DNA from 2 places in the Paenibacillus sp. GCM10023250 genome. Region 1 is predicted to be linked to the other one. Evidence: riboswitches for the same ligand, from Rfam matches in the RefSeq annotation. Region 1 holds a riboswitch; the other holds the start of a gene.
The links. A riboswitch is a leader RNA that binds a small molecule or an ion and turns the genes downstream of it on or off. The one in region 1 is predicted to bind thiamine pyrophosphate.

Region 1 (4,785 bases):
GCGTCGGTCGTCCCCGCGGTTTGCCGCAGGAATGCCAGATCGAGATACCCTTCTTTATGGAATGCCCCCGCCTCCCGGTCTTTATCCGTCGGCGTCCCGTAGACCCAGTGCGCCGAGAAGGCCGGGTGCTCGCCCACGATTCGCTCGACCTCGCCTCGCAGCGCGTGCATGCCGCCGTGCCGGGCCGCATGGATGAACGTCACCTTGCGCTCCGGCTGCGTCTCCGCCAGCGCGCGCAGCATGCTGACCATCGGCGTCAGGCCGACGCCGCCGCTGATGAGCACGACCGGGCGCGTGTCGCGCCGGTCGAGCGTGAAGTCGCCCGCGGGTGCCGACAGCGGCAGCACGTCGCCTTCCCGAATCTCCTCGTGTAAGTACACCGATAAGCGGCCGGCCGGCAGCTCCGGCACCGTGTTCTCCCGCTTCACCGATATCCGGTAATACCCCGCCCCCGGCGAGCCCGACAAGCTGTACTGGCGGATGTGCGTCCGGTCCTCGCCCGGAATGTCCAGCTTCACGCTGATGTATTGGCCGGGCTCGAACGATGCGATCGGGCCGCCGTCCGCCGGCACGAGATAGAAGGACGTGATGACCTCGCTCTCGCGCTCCTTCCGCGACACCTTGAACGGCCGGAAGCCTTCCCAGCCGCCCGGCTGCGTCTCCGCCTGCTTGTACATATCCGCCTCGACGCCGATGAACGCGCTCGCGATCATGCCGTACGCCTCCGCCCAAGCGCCGAGGATGTCGTCCGTCGCGGCGTCGCCGAGCACTTCTTTGATCGCGCCGAGCAGGTGCTCGCCGACGATCGGGTAATGCTCCGGCTTGACGCCGAGGCTGCGGTGCTTGTGCGCGATGCCCTTCACGACCGGCAAAATCGACTCCAGCTTATCGATGTGGGCGGCCGCCGCGTAGACCGCGTTCGCGAGCGCCGTCTGCTGCCGGCCCTGCTTCTGGTTGGCATGGTTGAAAATATTCAGCAGCTCCGGATGAGCCTCGAACAGCCGCTGGTAGAAGCGCTTCGTAATCGCCGTGCCGTGCACCTCCAGCACCGGTACCGTCGATTTGATGATGTCGATCGTCTCTTGCTTCAGCATGTTGCATCCCCGCTTTCGTGTGGCTTTGTGTTCATGGTTTCAGTATACGGCCGCGAGGAGCTCCGCCTTGTGATTGCGATCACAGCGTTTGAGAAAAAAGTGTGTCGGTATGGAACCGGTCCTCCCCTCCGCTTTCCGCCGGACGCGCGATTTTTGCCTATTTATAAAGATCGCGAGCGCCATGGGCGACGTCATGCAGGACGCCGAGCGGACCTCGCGGCTCGCGCGCGACCAGCCCGCCAGCTCGCAGGAGCCGACGTCCTTCGTGCGGGTGATCGAGACGATCACGCAGGAGCTCGAGAGCATCCGCTAGCGGGCAGGCGGCTCGGTCCGACGCCCGGCGGCCACCGGTGGCTCGAGCCGCGCCCGGCTGCGAAAGCCGACACCTGGCGGCCAACGCCGGCGGGGCCGCGGCCCGCATGGCGGCGCGGACGGACGTCCTTTTCACGCCGCCTCGCGTTATGCTATAGTAGGAGCAACCGAATACCCGTTTTATTCGCTAGGGGAGTCTGACGACTGAGACGCGGAGCCGAAACCGCGGACCCTTGGAACCTGATCTGGGTAATGCCAGCGTAGGGAAGTGAATGGAATTCCAACACGACGACGCGTTTGGCGTTCGTTTCGCGGACCCGCCCATTCCTTCCCGGAGGAATCGGCGGGTTTTTTCGTATGCGCCCGAAAGGAGAATGTCCGCATGACGACCGTACTATCGCTGCGCGAGGTTTCGTTCGGCTATGGCGCCGGAGCAGGCGGCCGGCTGTTCGCGGGCTTGTCGATGCACGTGGCGGAAGGCGAGTTCGTCTCCGTCGTCGGCGCGAGCGGCTCGGGCAAGAGCACGCTCTTCAAGCTGATCGCCGGCCTCCTCGAGCCGGCCTCCGGCGACATCGCGCTGTACGGGGAACGCGCCGCCCGCCGGCTCGGCCGCGTCGGCTACATGCCGCAGCGGGACTTGCTGCTCCCGTGGCGCACCGTGATGGACAACTGCCTGCTGCCGCTCGAGCTGGCGCCGCGGGGACGCGCGAAGGACGGCGCCGCCGAGGTCCGGCGGCTGCTCGCGCGCTTCGGCCTGGAGGGGCGGGAGCGGGCCTACCCCGACGAGCTGTCCGGCGGCATGCGGCAGCGGGTCGCGCTGCTGCGCACGGTCCTGACGGGGCGGCCGCTGCTGCTGCTCGACGAGCCGTTCGGCGCGCTCGACGCCATGACCAAGCGGGAGCTGCACCGCTGGCTGCTCGGGCTCTGGGGCGGCCTCGACAAGAGCGTCCTATTCATCACGCACGACCTCGAGGAGGCGCTCCTGCTGAGCGACCGCGTCTATCTGATGCCCGCGGCCGGCAGCGGGGAAGGCTTGCGGGAGCTGCGCCCCTGCCTGCCGCGGCCGCGGGACGCAAGCCTCAAATACGAGCCGGGCTTCGTGAAGCTCCGGCGGGAATTGGAGCAGCTGCTGGATGAACAGACGACGACCGTTCCGTGACCCGCTGTCCGCGCTGCTGGAGCGGTACGGCCTGTTCGCGCTCCTGCTGCTCGCGCTGCTCGGCGGCTGGGAGTGCGCCGTGCGGCTCGGCTGGGTGCCGTTCTTCATCCTGCCGGCCCCGACCGCGATCGCCGGCGCGCTCGGCCGGGATGCCGGCCCGCTGCTCGGCCGCCATCTGGCCGCCACGGCGTCGGAGGCCGCGCTCGGCTTCCTGCTCTCGGTCGCCGGAGGCGTGCTGCTCGCGGCGCTGATGCGCCAATACACCTGGCTGAACAAGGCGCTGTACCCGTTCATCGTCGTCAGCCAGACGATTCCGCTCATCGCGCTCTCCCCCGTGTTCATCCTGTGGTTCGGGTACGCGGTTTGGAGCAAGGTCGCGGTCGTGTTCCTAACCGCATTCTTCCCGATCGTCGTCGGTACCTACGACGGGCTCGGCCGGGGCGACGCCGGCTACCGCGAGCTGCTGCTGACGATGGGCGCGGGCCGCTGGGCGATCTTCCGCAAGGTGCAGGCGCCGCTCGCGCTGCCGTCGTTCTTCTCCGCCCTCAAGCTGTCCGTCGTCTACAGCGTCGTCGGCGCGACGATCGGCGAATGGCTCGGCGGCACCGAAGGGCTCGGCTATTTCAGCCGCCGCATGTCCGGCGGCCTGCAGACGGACGCCATGTTCGCGGCGGTCTTCCTGCTGTCGGCGCTCGGCGTCGCGTTCTTCCTCGCCGTCTCGCTGCTCGAAACCATCCTGCTTCGCAAAAGAAAGAGGGATTCCTCATGAAAAAGCCATCGTTATTCGTATTCCCGATGCTTATCGCCGCGGCGCTGCTCGCGCTTGGCGGCTGCGGCTCGACGCCGGGCGGCGGCGCGAACGCCGGCAGCGGCACGGCCGCCGATACCGGCGAGGGCGCCAATGCCCCGGGCGGCAGCCAGACGCCGCCGCAAAAAATCTCGCTCATGCTGGACTGGTACCCCAACGCGGTCCATTCGTTCCTGTACGCCGCCGAGGCGCAGGGGTATTTCGCGAAAGCCGGACTCGACGTCGACATCCGCATGCCCGCCGAGACCAACGACGCCCTGAAGCTCGTCGCCGCCGGCAAGGTCGACCTCGCGCTCACGTACCAGCCGCAGGTGCTGATGGCCCGCGGGGAGCGCATTCCCGTGAAAGCGATCGCCGCGGTCGTGCGCCATCCGCTCAACCATCTGATGGTGCCGGCGGGCAGCGGCGTCCGGTCGCCGAAGGACCTCGCCGGCAAGACGATCGGCTTCTCGTCCATCCCCCTCTACGAGGCGATGGCGCGCACCATGATCGAAGCGGACGGCGGCGATCCGGATGCCGCGAAGCTGATCGACGTCGGCTACGATCTAATCCCGGCGGTATCCACGAGCAAGGTCGACGCCATCATCGGCGGCTTCATCAATCACGAACAGCTGATCCTAGACAAAGACGGCCATCCCGTTAACTCGATCGATCCCGCCGCGTACGGCGTGCCGGACTATTACGAGCTCGTGCTGGCCGCGAGCGACGACGGTCTGAAGGCGAAGCAGGACCTGTTCACGAAGTTCGTGCAGGCCGCGGCCGAGGGGCAGCGCTACGTGGAGGCGCATCCGGACGACGCGCTGAAGATGCTGCTCGAGCACGAAGACGGCGGCTCCCCGCTCGACCCGTCCATCGAGGCGAAGAGCCTGGTCATTCTGCTGCCGCTCATGACGGACAAGGACGCACCCTTCGGCGCGCAGGATCCCGCATCCTGGGACCGCGTGAACGACTGGCTCGCGGATCACGACCTGCTCGGCGCGGACGTCAAGGCCGCGGACGCATTCGTCAATCTGACCGGCTAACGGCTCGATCGGCAAGCTAAATGACCTTACCGGCCCGGAGGAACCCCGATGTCGGACCGGCGAACACGAAAGCTTAGAGGAGGAATGACGATGACGACCATTACCAAAGCGCTCACGATCGCCGGCTCGGACAGCGGCGGCGGCGCGGGCATTCAGGCCGACCTGAAGACGTTTCAGGAGCTCGGCGTCTACGGCATGTCCGCGCTGACGGCGGTGACGGCGCAAAACACGCTCGGCGTTCAAGGCGTTTATCCGCTCGAGCCCGCGGCCGTCGCCGCGCAGCTGGACGCGATCGGCGCCGATTTGCCCCCGGACGCGGTCAAGACGGGGATGCTGTTCAGCTCCGCGATCATCGGCACCGTCGCGGACAAGGCGCGCGAATACGGCTGG
Region 2 (4,785 bases), on a different contig from region 1:
TCGCCGACGATCGCGGACACCGCGCAGAGCCGCGTCGCGCCGGCGGCGAGCACCTCGTCCGCGTTCGCGAGCGTAATGCCGCCGATGGCGACCCACGGAATCGACACGTGCGCCGCCGCTTCGCGTACGTACGAGGTCGTGACCGCCGCCCGGCCCGGCTTCGTGCCCGTCGGGAAGACGGGGCCGACGCCGATATAGTCGGCGCCGCCGCGCTCCGCCGCCAGCGCCTGCTCCAGGCTGTGCGTCGAGATGCCGATGATGGCGTCCGGCCCCAGGATCCGCCTCGCCTCCGCGAGCGGCAGGTCGTCCTGCCCGAAATGCGCCCCGTCCGCGCCGGCCTCGAGCGCGACGTCGATATGGTCGTTGACGATGAACGGCACGCCGTACCGGGCCGTCAGCTCGCGCAGCGCCCGGGCGTCCCGCAGCAGCGCCTCCTTCGAGGCGTCCTTCGCCCGCAGCTGCACGATGTCCGCGCCGCCGAGGATCGCCTGCTCCATGACCTCCAGCACGCTTCGCCCGGGATGGTAATTCGCCGCCGTGATGGCGTAGAGCTTGAAATCCCGCCAGTTTCGTTTCTCCATGCTTCTTCTCCTCTCGCTTGTAACGCCCCGTTACCCGGAGGCGCCTCCCGCCGGGCGCCGCCAGGCCGCGGCTTCCGCGGAAACCGCCGTCCGCCTACGAATAGATCGACCCGCCGCCCGAACGGAACGCGCTCGCCTGCTCCTTCATGCCGGCCTCGATCGCCTCGCGCGACTCCAGCCCGTTCGCCTCCGCGTAATCGCGGATGTCCTGCGTGATCCGCATGCTGCAGAACTTCGGCCCGCACATGGAGCAGAAATGCGCCGACTTCGCCGCCTCCGCCGGCAGCGTCTCGTCGTGGTACGCCATCGCCCGCTCGGGGTCGAGCGACAGGTGGAACTGATCCTTCCAGCGGAACTCGAACCGCGCCTTCGACAACGCGTCGTCGCGCAGCCGCGCCCGCGGATGGCCTTTGGCGAGGTCGGCGGCGTGGGCGGCGATCTTGTATGTGATGACGCCGTCCTTCACGTCCTCCCGGTTCGGCAGACCCAGATGCTCCTTCGGGGTCACGTAGCAGAGCATCGCCGTCCCGAACCAGCCGATCATCGCGGCCCCGATCGCCGACGTGATGTGGTCGTAGCCCGGCGCGATGTCCGTCGTCAGCGGCCCGAGCGTATAGAACGGCGCTTCTTGGCACACCTCGAGCTGGCGGTCCATGTTCTCCTTGATCAGGTGCATCGGCACGTGGCCCGGCCCTTCGATCATGACCTGCACGTCGTGCTTCCACGCGATCCGCGTCAGCTCGCCGAGCGTCTCCAGCTCCGCGAACTGCGCCTCGTCGTTGGCGTCGGCGATGGAGCCCGGACGCAGGCCGTCCCCGAGCGAGAACGCCACGTCGTACCGTTTCATAATCTCGCAGATTTCCTCGAAATGCGTGTACAGGAAATTCTCCCGGTGATGCGCCAGGCACCACGCCGCCAGGATCGAGCCGCCGCGCGACACGATGCCCGTGACGCGCTTCGCCGTGAGCGGAATGTAGCGGAGCAGCACGCCCGCGTGAATCGTGAAATAGTCCACGCCCTGCTCCGCCTGCTCGATCAGCGTGTCCCGGAACACCTCCCACGTCAGGTCCTCCGCCTTGCCGTCCACCTTCTCGAGCGCTTGGTAGATCGGCACCGTGCCGACCGGCACCGGCGAATTGCGGACGATCCATTCGCGCGTCGTATGGATGTTTTTGCCGGTAGACAGGTCCATGATCGTGTCGGCGCCCCAGCGCGTCGCCCACGTCATCTTCTCGACCTCTTCCTCGATCGACGACGCGACGGCGGAGTTGCCGATGTTCGCGTTGATCTTCACGTGAAAGGCGCGCCCGATGATCATCGGCTCGCTCTCGGGATGGTTGACGTTGGCGGGAATGATCGCCCGCCCGGCGGCCACCTCGCTGCGCACGAACTCCGGCGTCATGCCCTCGCGGATCGCGATGTATTCCATCTCGGGCGTCACGATGCCGCGCCGCGCGTAATGCAGCTGCGTCACGTTCCGGCCCTCCCGCGCCCGCAGCGGCCGCCGCGTCAAGCCCGGGAACGTCTCCGCGCCCCGAGCCGAAGCGGCCCCCTCGCTGTGAAAGCCGTTATCGAGCGGCGCGACCGTCCGTCCCTCGTACGCCTCCGTATCGCCCCGCTCCGCGATCCAGCCGCCGCGCAGCGCTGGCAACCCCCGTCTAAAGTCCGTCTCGTACGCTTCGTCGGTATAAGGTCCGCTCGTATCGTACACGGCGACCGGCTCATTATCCCGTATATCACCGTTCCTGGCTTCCGTCTGCGTCAGGCCGATCTCGCGCATCGGCACGCGGATGTCGGGACGGCTCCCTTCCACATATACTTTGCGGCTCCCCGGCAGCGGCGTCGTCATAATCGTCATTTCGCATCTCCTCCTCATAGTCGTCCATCTCGGCGGAAACGCACCAGGAGGCCGGGCGAAGGAACGGGAGGCGCGCGCGCGCGAACGGGACCGTGCCGCGCGGCAGCGAGAGCCGCCAAGCGAGACGCTTCGCCGCAACTTGCCTGAGCACGGCTTGCGGCCGACGAATGGCGCAAGCGCAAAAAAACCGCTCCGGCGAAGGAGCGGTTCATGTCGCGGTCGTCTGCCCGCCGCCTGCGGCACGCGCAGACGGCGGACGGAATCGGCTTCGGACGGCAGGGCATGATCGCCTCCCGCGCCGTACGGCCGATTCGAAGTCGCACGTACATTTCCCACTTTCCTACGCTGGCATGACCCAGATCAGGTTCGAAGGGACCAAGGCATCTGCCTTATCTCAGCCCGTGCGGGCGCCCCTAGTGGATTCCTGACAAGACTATACCCCTCGAGGGAAAAGTTGTCAACGCATCGAATGCCGCCAGGAAGAAAAAGGATTGACAATTTCCACTATCTGCCTATATACTAACTATAAAATATTAAGTTCATTACTTTATGTTATTAATTATCCGGAGGTTTTGCCCATGCCCACTTCCAAATGGCTTGTCGACGCGACGCACAGCAGCGTAGATTTTACGATCAAGCACATGATGATCGCGAAAGTGAAAGGCACCTTCCACGAGTTCAGCGCCGAGATCGAAGCGGATCCGGACGATCTGACGACGGCGAATATCCGGTTCGACGTGACGCTCGCCAGCATCGACACGCGCAACGCGGACCGCGACAACCACCTGCGCACGGGCGATTTCTTCGATATCGAACACTATCCCACGATGACGTTCCAGTCGACCTCCATCGCGAAGACGGGCGAGGGCGAATACGACGTGACCGGCAGCCTCACCCTCCGCGGCTTGACCCGTCCGGCCACGTTCAGCGTGACGTACGAGGGCAGCGGCAAGGATCCGTGGGGCAACGAGAAGGTCGGCTTCAGCGCGCAAGGCGCGATCAGCCGCAGCAGCTTCGGCCTGACGTACAACGCGGTCCTCGAAACCGGCGGCGTGCTGATCGGCGACGAAGTGAAGGTCGCCATCGAGCTCGAAGCCGCCAAGGCGGGCTGATATTGCGTGTTGTCCTTGCCGCCCGCGCAGAGCAAGGACGTCCCGTCCGAATTAGCAGATACACAAACAGCGGCCGCCCCGCAGGTAACGGGGCGGCCGCTGTTTGTGTGCGGTCCTTCTCTATGCGCGAATCCGAGAACAACTATCCTTGCAATCCTTCAGTCGCGCCGGGGGAGCGGTCGGTCTGCGCATGCACCTCGGCCGTCAGCTTGCGCAGCTGCTCGCGCAGCGCGACGATGCCGTCCGGGGTCAGGCTCGTCTGGCAGAAGACGCGCTCCGGGATGTCCGTCGCCCGCTCCTTGAGCGCCCGTCCGTCCGCGGTCAGCCGGACGATGACGCTGCGCTCGTCCTGCAGGTCCCGCTCCCGGCGCAGCAGTCCCATCGCCTCGAGCTTCTTGAGCAGCGGCGTCAGCGTTCCGGAATCCAGGTACAGCCGCCGGCCGAGCTCCTTCACGGGCACTTCGTCCTTCTCCCACAGCGCCAGCAGGGTGACGTATTGCGTATACGTCAGGCCGAGCTCGTCGAGGAAGGGACGGTACAGCTTCGTCACCTCGCGCGCGCAGGAATAGAGGGCAAAACAGAGCTGATTGTCCAGCTCGAGCATCGCGCTCTTGTCCATGGTTCGTCTCTCCAATCTATGTCAATGCAATTAAATTGCATACAATTCATATGGTTAGAATATCAGCTGACCCGAGGGCTGTCAACTGATTTCCTTGCCTGCTCCGCGCTGCAGCTTCATGAAGGCCCTGAGCATCGCGATGCGCCAGACGGCGATCATGCCGAACGCCAGCACGAAGAACAAGGCGCCCGTCTGCGGAATCGACACCTTCGACTCCACCGCGTCGTGCGCCAGCAGGCGGACGATAAGCAGGCCGAGCAGGATGAAGATGAACATTTTGGACCGCTTCAGGACGATCTCGCCGCCGACCCGCTCCAGCTTGGACGTGCGGATCAGCGGATAGGCGAACACGGTCGCGCCCGCGGCGAAGGCGATCAGCGCCCACGTCCACGGCACATGCGTCTCGGGCACGATGAACATCAGGAAGCCGGTGGACATGCCGAGCGGCGGGATGATGATTTTCCGCATGTTCGTCGGCCGGTTGCTGGCACGCAGCCGCAGGAACATGACCGCCACGCCGGAGAGCAGCGTCACGACGATCGATGCGGCGTGGCCGAATGAAAACGAATTCGGATGAAAGCTCATCTAGAGCGCACTCCTTTGCGGCAAGCTCCG

Region 2: it holds a riboswitch for thiamine pyrophosphate, as region 1 does, so the genes downstream of both, thiC (phosphomethylpyrimidine synthase ThiC) here and ACFPB1_RS13160 (ABC transporter ATP-binding protein) in region 1, are expected to answer to the same signal.

What each region holds. Positions count from the first base shown of each region.
Region 1 covers NZ_JBHSHY010000013.1:138,757-143,541, reverse strand. Annotated here, with positions in the region: gene hmpA (NO-inducible flavohemoprotein) at 1-1,094, opposite strand, end outside; gene ACFPB1_RS13165 (hypothetical protein) at 1,204-1,407, shown strand; TPP riboswitch at 1,586-1,690, shown strand; gene ACFPB1_RS13160 (ABC transporter ATP-binding protein) at 1,789-2,565, shown strand; gene ACFPB1_RS13155 (ABC transporter permease) at 2,540-3,334, shown strand; gene ACFPB1_RS13150 (ABC transporter substrate-binding protein) at 3,331-4,395, shown strand; gene thiD (bifunctional hydroxymethylpyrimidine kinase/phosphomethylpyrimidine kinase) at 4,486-4,785, shown strand, end outside.
Region 2 covers NZ_JBHSHY010000069.1:10,288-15,072, reverse strand. Annotated here, with positions in the region: gene thiE (thiamine phosphate synthase) at 1-581, opposite strand, end outside; gene thiC (phosphomethylpyrimidine synthase ThiC) at 676-2,439, opposite strand; TPP riboswitch at 2,760-2,864, opposite strand; gene ACFPB1_RS26700 (YceI family protein) at 3,018-3,551, shown strand; gene ACFPB1_RS26695 (MarR family winged helix-turn-helix transcriptional regulator) at 3,694-4,170, opposite strand; gene ACFPB1_RS26690 (CcdC family protein) at 4,252-4,755, opposite strand.